Casimicrobium huifangae: one gene and its partner. The protein of the gene in region 2 interacts with the protein of the main gene of each other region in a pairwise test. Links are inferred from orthologs where the notes say so. Each region holds a gene or a part of one and is shown on either strand. Other genes may lie near its edges.

What was found.
Region 1: the proteins of gyrB (region 2) and gyrA interact in binary tests that used the Escherichia coli proteins (3 or more experiments, as listed by UniProt). The link is inferred for Casimicrobium huifangae from one-to-one orthologs.

Annotation. Positions count from the first base shown.
Region 1 is NZ_CP041352.1:2,478,191-2,481,767, forward strand. What follows is about bases 1-3,175. They hold gyrA (DNA gyrase subunit A), read right to left. Parts: upstream 2,789-3,175; coding sequence 212-2,788; downstream 1-211. Other genes in these bases: FKL89_RS20470 (hypothetical protein), read right to left, coding at 1-116. Outside these bases: FKL89_RS11250 (OmpA family protein), read left to right, coding at 3,189-3,577. UniProt on the Escherichia coli protein: A type II topoisomerase that negatively supercoils closed circular double-stranded (ds) DNA in an ATP-dependent manner to maintain chromosomes in an underwound state.
Region 2 is NZ_CP041352.1:2,576-6,392, reverse strand. Bases 793-3,817 are described here. They hold gyrB (DNA topoisomerase (ATP-hydrolyzing) subunit B), read right to left. Parts: upstream 3,506-3,817; coding sequence 1,079-3,505; downstream 793-1,078. Other genes in these bases: dnaN (DNA polymerase III subunit beta), read right to left, coding at 3,620-3,817; FKL89_RS00020 (hypothetical protein), read right to left, coding at 793-917. In the rest of the region: FKL89_RS00030 (PIN domain-containing protein), read left to right, coding at 1-138; FKL89_RS00025 (hypothetical protein), read right to left, coding at 256-534; more of FKL89_RS00020, read right to left, coding at 540-792. UniProt on the Escherichia coli protein: DNA gyrase negatively supercoils closed circular double-stranded DNA in an ATP-dependent manner to maintain chromosomes in an underwound state.

The sequences.
Region 1 (3,577 bases), 2.5 Mb from region 2 along the record:
GGCTCGGCGGCAACGCAGCGGCCGTCAGACAGCAGTGCCACTGGCAGCACCTTTTTCACGGTAGCCGCAGCCGCATTGGGCTCGTGGCTGGATTTGGCTAACAGTCGACTATTCATAAAAACATCGCCTGAGCCCAATCTGAATGCGATTCTTGACGAAAAGATGAGCAACGGCGCGCCACGCAAAATCAATCCGCGTGGCGCATCCGAACTCAGATCAGCTCGCCCTGATCGCCCTCGCCCGGCTCGACGTCCGGTTCGTCGATGCGTTCGATACCGGACAGCTTGACGCTGTCGTCGAGCTTGATCAGCGTGACGCCCTGGGTCGAGCGGCCCGACTCGCGGATCGACTTGACCGACGTGCGGATCAGCACGCCGCCAGTGGTGATCAGCATCACCTCGTCGCCCGGGCTCACCAGCGTCGCTGCGACGACCTTGCCGTTGCGCGCGCTCTGCTGGATGGCGATCATGCCCTTGGTGCCGCGGCCGTGGCGGGTGTATTCGATGATTGGCGTGCGCTTGCCGAAGCCGTTCTCGGTGGCCGTCAGCACCTGCTGTTCCTCGCCGCCGGCGACCAGCATCGCGATGATGCGCTGGTCTTTTTCGAGCATCATGCCGCGCACGCCACGGGCGTTGCGGCCCATGCTGCGCACATCGTTCTCGTCGAAGCGAACCGCCTTGCCGCTGTCGGCAAAGAGCATCACGTCGTGCTTGCCGTCGGTCAGCGCGGCGCCGATCAGGTAATCGCCATCATCAAGGTCAACCGCGATGATGCCGGTCTTCTTCGGCCGACTGAAGTCCTCCAGCGACGTCTTCTTCACGGTACCCATGCTGGTTGCCATGAAGATGAACTTGTCCGGCTCGAACGTCTTGGTTGCCACGATCGCGGTGATCTTCTCGCGATCCTGCAGCGGGAACAGGTTCACGATCGGCTTGCCGCGGCTGTTGCGGCCGCCTTCCGGCACCTCGTAGACCTTGAGCCAGTAGACCCGGCCACGGTTCGAGAAGCACAGGATGTAGTCGTGCGTGTTCGCGATGAACAGTTTCTCGACGAAGTCCTCTTCTTTGGTCGCCGTCGCCTGCTTGCCGCGGCCACCGCGCTTCTGGGCGCGGTATTCCTCGACCGGCTGCGCCTTGAAGTAGCCGCCGTGAGTCAGCGTAACCACCATGTCCTGCGGCTTGATCAGGTCCTCGATCGAGGTTTCCTCGGCGTTCAACACTATTTCCGACTTGCGGCCGTCACCGAACTGCTTTTTGATGTCGGTCAGCTCGGTCGCGATGATCTTTGTCACTCGCTCCGGTTTGGCCAGGATGTCGAGCAGATCACGCACCGTCTCGATCACCTCCTTGTACTCGGCGATGACCTTGTCGGACTCCATCGCCGTCAGGCGCTGCAGGCGCATTTCGAGAATGGCCTTGGCCTGCACGTCGGTCAGGCGATAGGCCTGGTCGGCAGGCTGCCAGCAGTATTCGGGGCCGACGCCATCCGGGCGCAGGAAGTCCACATCGGCACGGGCAACCATCTCGGCCACCAGCTCGGACTTCCAGAGCTTGCCGGTCAGCGCCGTCTGCGCCTCATCCGGTGTGGCGGACGCCTTGATCAACTCGATGATCGGGTCCACGTTGGCCAGCGCAACGGCCAGACCTTCGAGGATGTGGGCGCGGGCGCGCGCCTGGCGAAGTTCGAATTGGGTGCGGCGAGTAACAACTTCGCGACGGTGAAGGACGAACTGTTCGAGGAAGTCCTTCAGGTTCAGCACGCGCGGCCGCTGGTCAACCAGCGCCACCATGTTCATGCCGAAGCTGTCCTGCAGCTGGGTGTTCTTGTAAAGATTGTTGAGGACGATGTCCGGAATTTCGCCGCGCTTCAGCTCGATGACGATGCGCATACCCGACTTGTCGGACTCGTCGCGCAGGTCTGAGATGCCTTCCAGCTTCTTGTCGCGGACCAGCTCGCCAATCTTCTGCAGCAGGGTCGATTTGTTGACCTGATACGGGATCTCGTCGACGATGATGGCCTGGCGATCGGTCTTACCAATCGGCTCGAAATGCGTCTTGGCGCGCATCACCACTCGGCCGCGGCCGGTGCGATAGCCGTTGTGCACGCCTTCCAGGCCGTAGATGTAGCCTCCGGTGGGGAAATCCGGCGCCGGTACCAGCTTGATCAGTTCTTCGATGTCGGTATCGGGCTTCTTCAGCAATGCCAGCGTGCCGTCGATCACTTCGCTCAAGTTGTGCGGCGGAATGTTGGTGGCCATGCCCACCGCGATGCCCGACGAGCCATTGACCAGAAGATTCGGAAACTTGGTCGGCAGGACGGTCGGCTCCTGCTCCTTGCCGTCGTAGTTCGGCTGGAAGTCAACGGTCTCCTTTTCCAGGTCACCGAGCATTTCGGCCGTGATCTTCTGCAGACGGCACTCGGTGTAGCGCATCGCCGCCGCGTTGTCGCCGTCCACCGAGCCAAAGTTGCCCTGACCGTCGATCAGCGTGTAGCGCAGCGAAAAGTTCTGCGCCATCCGCACCAGAGTGTCATAAATCGCACTGTCGCCATGCGGGTGAAATTTGCCCATCACGTCGCCCACGATGCGGGCGCACTTGACGTAGGGCCGGTTGTGGACGTTATTCGCCTCGTGCATGCCGAACAGCACGCGGCGGTGCACCGGCTTGAGACCGTCGCGCACATCCGGCAGCGCACGGCCCACGATCACGCTCATGGCGTAGTCGAGGTACGACGTGCGCATCTCCTGTTCGAGACTGATCGGTAGCGTTTCTTTTGCGAATTGATCCATAACGGAGGCGAATACCTGTCTGCAAAATCAAAAGGTTAACCGCGCATTTTATTCCGGCGGGCGCCGGCCTGTCGCAAGACAGGATCAATGAGAGCGGAAAAATATCGCCTGTCCCGTGCGCGAACGGTGGCCCGCGTGTTCTGACTTGTCGCTGTGGCCCCGGCGAGCACCGGTGGTAAGCCCCCTCACCCGATCACTCGGGGTGTCAGTTGCGTAACTGCGACAGCAAATCTGTCGTTTGTAGGACAAGACCTCAAGTCACGTCCGGTGCGTTGCGCCCCTGAAAAGGGCGGTGTTATATTGCATCAGGAGGGGGCTCTGCCCGGTGCCACGTCGTGTTGCGTGTTGCCGGACACAGTCGCCACGACATCGTCTCAAGCCTTCAAGGGGTACAAAACCAATGAAACTTCGCTTAATCGCTAGCGCTGTCTCTGGTGCAGTGGTTGCGCTTTCCGCGGGCGTAGTGTTCGCGCAAGCCAATCCGGCCAACAGCGCCTACGTCATCTCCGCCACTGGCGCTGCCGACAACAACGTCGTGCGCAGCGGCCGTTACGGCACCAACAACGCTTCCTGCAATCTGTGCTGGCGCACCGGTTTCTGGACGCCGGCCATGGCGCTCGCTGAGTGCGACCCCGACCTCGTCAAAAAGGCTGCTCCCCCGGCTCCGGCCGCTCCGGTAGCACCGCCGGCAGCAACGCCACCGGCAGCTGCCCCGAAAGCTCCGGAACCCCCGAAACCGCCGTCACCCCCGCCCGCTCCGGCCGTCCAGAAGATCACGCTCGCTTCCAA
Region 2 (3,817 bases):
ACGCGCTACCAGCTTTCACATTGGGACAGCCTGATCGTCGCCGCAGCAACGCTCGCGCAATGTGAAACGCTTTACAGCGAAGACCTGCAGCACGGGCAGGTGATTGGAACGGTCAAGGTGGTCAATCCGTTTAAGTGACGAGTGACCAGCATAGGCTGGATACGCGAAGCGTCATCCACCATTTCCGTCAAGCCAACTATACCGGATGACCCTGGCGGGTATCCGCCCAACCTGGGCTATCAGAGCGGCAATAGTTCATTCTATTGAGCGATAGAACGCCAACATTGCGCTGATCACAAACATTCCACCGGTCAACATGTTGATCAGAAAGTTGACCTCATCACGCTCTTGCCGATCGCGGTTGAACATGTACACAGCACCGACAAATCGCCAATAGGTGTTTGCCGCCAGCGAAAATAGCAGAAAGTTTGGCCAGTACTCCGTGTCAACGAATTGTTTGCCCGCGTACAGGAAGAACGCAAATGCAGCTAAAAAGTAGACCTTGCCTTTGACCCATAGAAAGACATCGATCACGTCAGCTACTCACACAGTAGCGACGGTTTTCTGAAGCCGGTAATACGCCACGCCGCTGGCCCCTCGATGTCGGTCCTGATGCGGTCGGCAAACGCAACATATTGGCAGGTTTGCTGCGTAGTCATCGCTGGCGAAACGTAGGTGGACGCAAACAAGTTGCCACCAATAACGCTGCCCGTTGTCGTCGACCCGCCGCCGAACGAGTAGTACATGGATCGCGACCAAACAAAGGCTCGCTTGCCTGGTTCTACGTCGAACGCACTGGACGGCATGCCATGATCCATGACCGCTTCTGACATCAGCTTGCCGACGTAGCGCTCCATGACGGCCGACGCGCAGCTAGTCAGCGCAAGTATTGAGACGCAAAGTATGGCGCACTTCATTTGGTTCTCCTTGGTGTGGGCCGCAAATGTCTACCTCCCTCAATGTCTCGCTCGTTGCCTAGGAAATCAACTTCTTGATGCTTGGATTTGTTGTGACTACGGTTCGGTCGCTTCCACGAGTTCTTCCCCACAAGTCTCAACTCATCCACTTCGAGACAGGACTACACATCCAAATTCCGCACCCCCAGCGCATTCCCCTCAATAAACGCGCGTCGCGGTTCGACCTCTTCGCCCATCAGCGTGGTGAAGATTTCGTCGGCGGCGATGGCGTCTTCGATTTGCACTTTGAGCAGGCGGCGCACCTTCGGGTCCATCGTGGTTTCCCACAGTTGCTCGGCGTTCATTTCACCCAGGCCCTTGTAGCGCTGGATCGAGAGGTTGGCGCGGGCTTTGTCGAGCAGCCAGTCAAGCGACTGTTTGAAGCCTGACATGCGGGCTTCTTCACGGTTGCCCTTGCTGTCGGTGCGAGCGACCACGGCACCCTCGCCGACCATGGCTTGCAGTTCGGCCGCCTTCTGGATCTGGTGGTAATCGCCGCTGGCGAGGAAGTGCTGATCAAGCACCGTCTGGCTGGTACGGTTGTTATGCGTGCGCTTGAGCAGCAGCACCCATTCCTCGTTCTTCTCGTCGTAGAACGGCTCCACAGCCAGCTCCGCATCGTCGACGCGCGCCGCGAGCGCTTCAGCACCTGCCTTGGCAGAGGCTTCATCAGCGAGTGACACCTGCGCACCGAGAAGCAGCGCGTCCAGCGCACGGCGATCAATGGTGCGGGCGTTGCGATCGATCACGGCGTCCGCCAGTAGGTACTGCCGCGCCAGATCGGCGAGCCCCTTTTCCGACAGCGGCTCGGCATCAGTTGACGGCTTGAACTCAGCACCCTTGAGCGAAATCTTGAGCAGGAACTGCTTCAGTTCCAGCTCATCCTTCAGGTACTGCTCTTCTTTGCCCACTTTGGCCTTGTAGAGCGGTGGCTGCGCAATGTAGATGTTGCCGCGCTCGACGAGATCGGTCATCTGGCGATAGAAGAAGGTGAGCAGCAGCGTGCGGATGTGGGCGCCGTCGACGTCCGCATCGGTCATGATGATGATGCGGTGATAGCGCAGCTTGTCAGGGTTGTAATCGTCCTTGCCGAAGCCGGTGCCCATCGCGGTGATCAGCGTCACGATCTGTTCGCTGGAGATCACCTTGTCGTAGCGCGCCTTCTCGACGTTCAGCACCTTGCCGCGCAGCGGCAGGATCGCCTGGAACTTGCGGTCGCGGCCCTGCTTGGCGGTGCCGCCGGCGGAATCACCCTCCACCAGGTACAGCTCGCTGAGCGCCGGGTCTTTTTCCTGACAGTCCGCGAGCTTGCCGGGCAGACCCATGCCATCAAGCACGCCCTTGCGTCGCGTCATCTCGCGCGCCTTGCGGGCGGCCTCACGGGCACGGGCGGCTTCGACAATCTTGCCGCAGATGACCTTGGCGTCGTTCGGATATTCGAGCAGGAAGTCGGCAAGCTTGTCGGCGCAGATTTCTTCGACCACCGGGCGAACCTCGCTCGACACCAGTTTGTCCTTGGTCTGCGAGCTGAACTTCGGGTCCGGAACCTTCACTGAAAGGATGCAGGTCAGCCCTTCACGCAGGTCGTCGCCCGAAACCTCGACCTTGGCTTTCTTGTCCAGTTCGTTCGAGGTGATGTATTTGGTGATGGTACGCGTCATCGCCGCGCGAAGGCCAGTCAGATGGGTTCCGCCATCACGCTGCGGAATATTGTTGGTGAAACACTGCACGTTTTCACCGTAGCTGTCGTTCCACTGCATCGACACTTCAACGGTGATGCCATTCTTCTCGGCGCTGCAATAGAAGATGTTCTTGTGCAGAACGGTCTTCGCCTTGTTCATGTACTCGACGAAGCCCTTGATACCGCCGGAGTACGCGAAGTTTTCGCTCTTGCCGGTGCGCTGGTCGATCAGCTCGATCTTGACGCCGTGATTGAGGAACGAGAGCTCACGAATGCGCTTGGCCAGAATTTCAAAATGGTATTCAACCAGCTGGAACGTCTCGATTGAGGCAAGGAAATGCACCTCCGTGCCACGACGGTTGCGCGTTTCGCCGGTAATTTTGAGCGGCGCCACCGGTACGCCCTGGCGGAACTCCATCTCATGCACTTTGCCTTCGCGCCAGATCTTGAGCTTCAACCAGTCCGACAGCGCGTTCACCACCGAAACACCGACGCCGTGCAAACCACCGGACACTTTGTATGAGTTCTGGTCGAACTTGCCACCTGCGTGCAGCTCGGTCATCACAATCTCAGCCGCCGAGCGCTTCATCTCGTCGTCCTGCTTGATCGCCGTCGGGATACCGCGACCGTTGTCGGTGACCGATACCGAGTTATCGGCATGAATGATCACCTTGATGTCGTCGCAGTAGCCACCGAGCGCTTCGTCAATGGCGTTGTCGAGCACCTCGAACACCATGTGATGCAGGCCGGTGCCATCACCGGTGTCACCGATGTACATGCCGGGGCGCTTGCGGACGGCCTCCAGACCTTTCAGGATGCGGATCGAATCTTCGTTGTATTCAGCGGGCTTTTTATCGGTATCGGACATGAAACTTTTTCTGCTTTTGGTTTTCGTTTTCAGTAGGAGCGGCGCCGCCGCGACCTTCAACGAGGAATGAAGACATAGAGTCGCGGCAAAGCCGCTCCTGCAAACCCGCCATCGTCAGATGCGCATCGGCATCACCACGTATTTGAAGTCGGTACGACCGGGCACCGTAAACAGCGCGCTGGCCGAGGAATCCTGCAGCGCAATGGTGATTTCGTTTGACGACAGCGTCGCCAGCGCATCGAGCAGGTAGTTGATGTTGAAACCAATATCGACCGCAGCGCCTTCGTAGGCGACCTCGATTTCTTCTTCGGC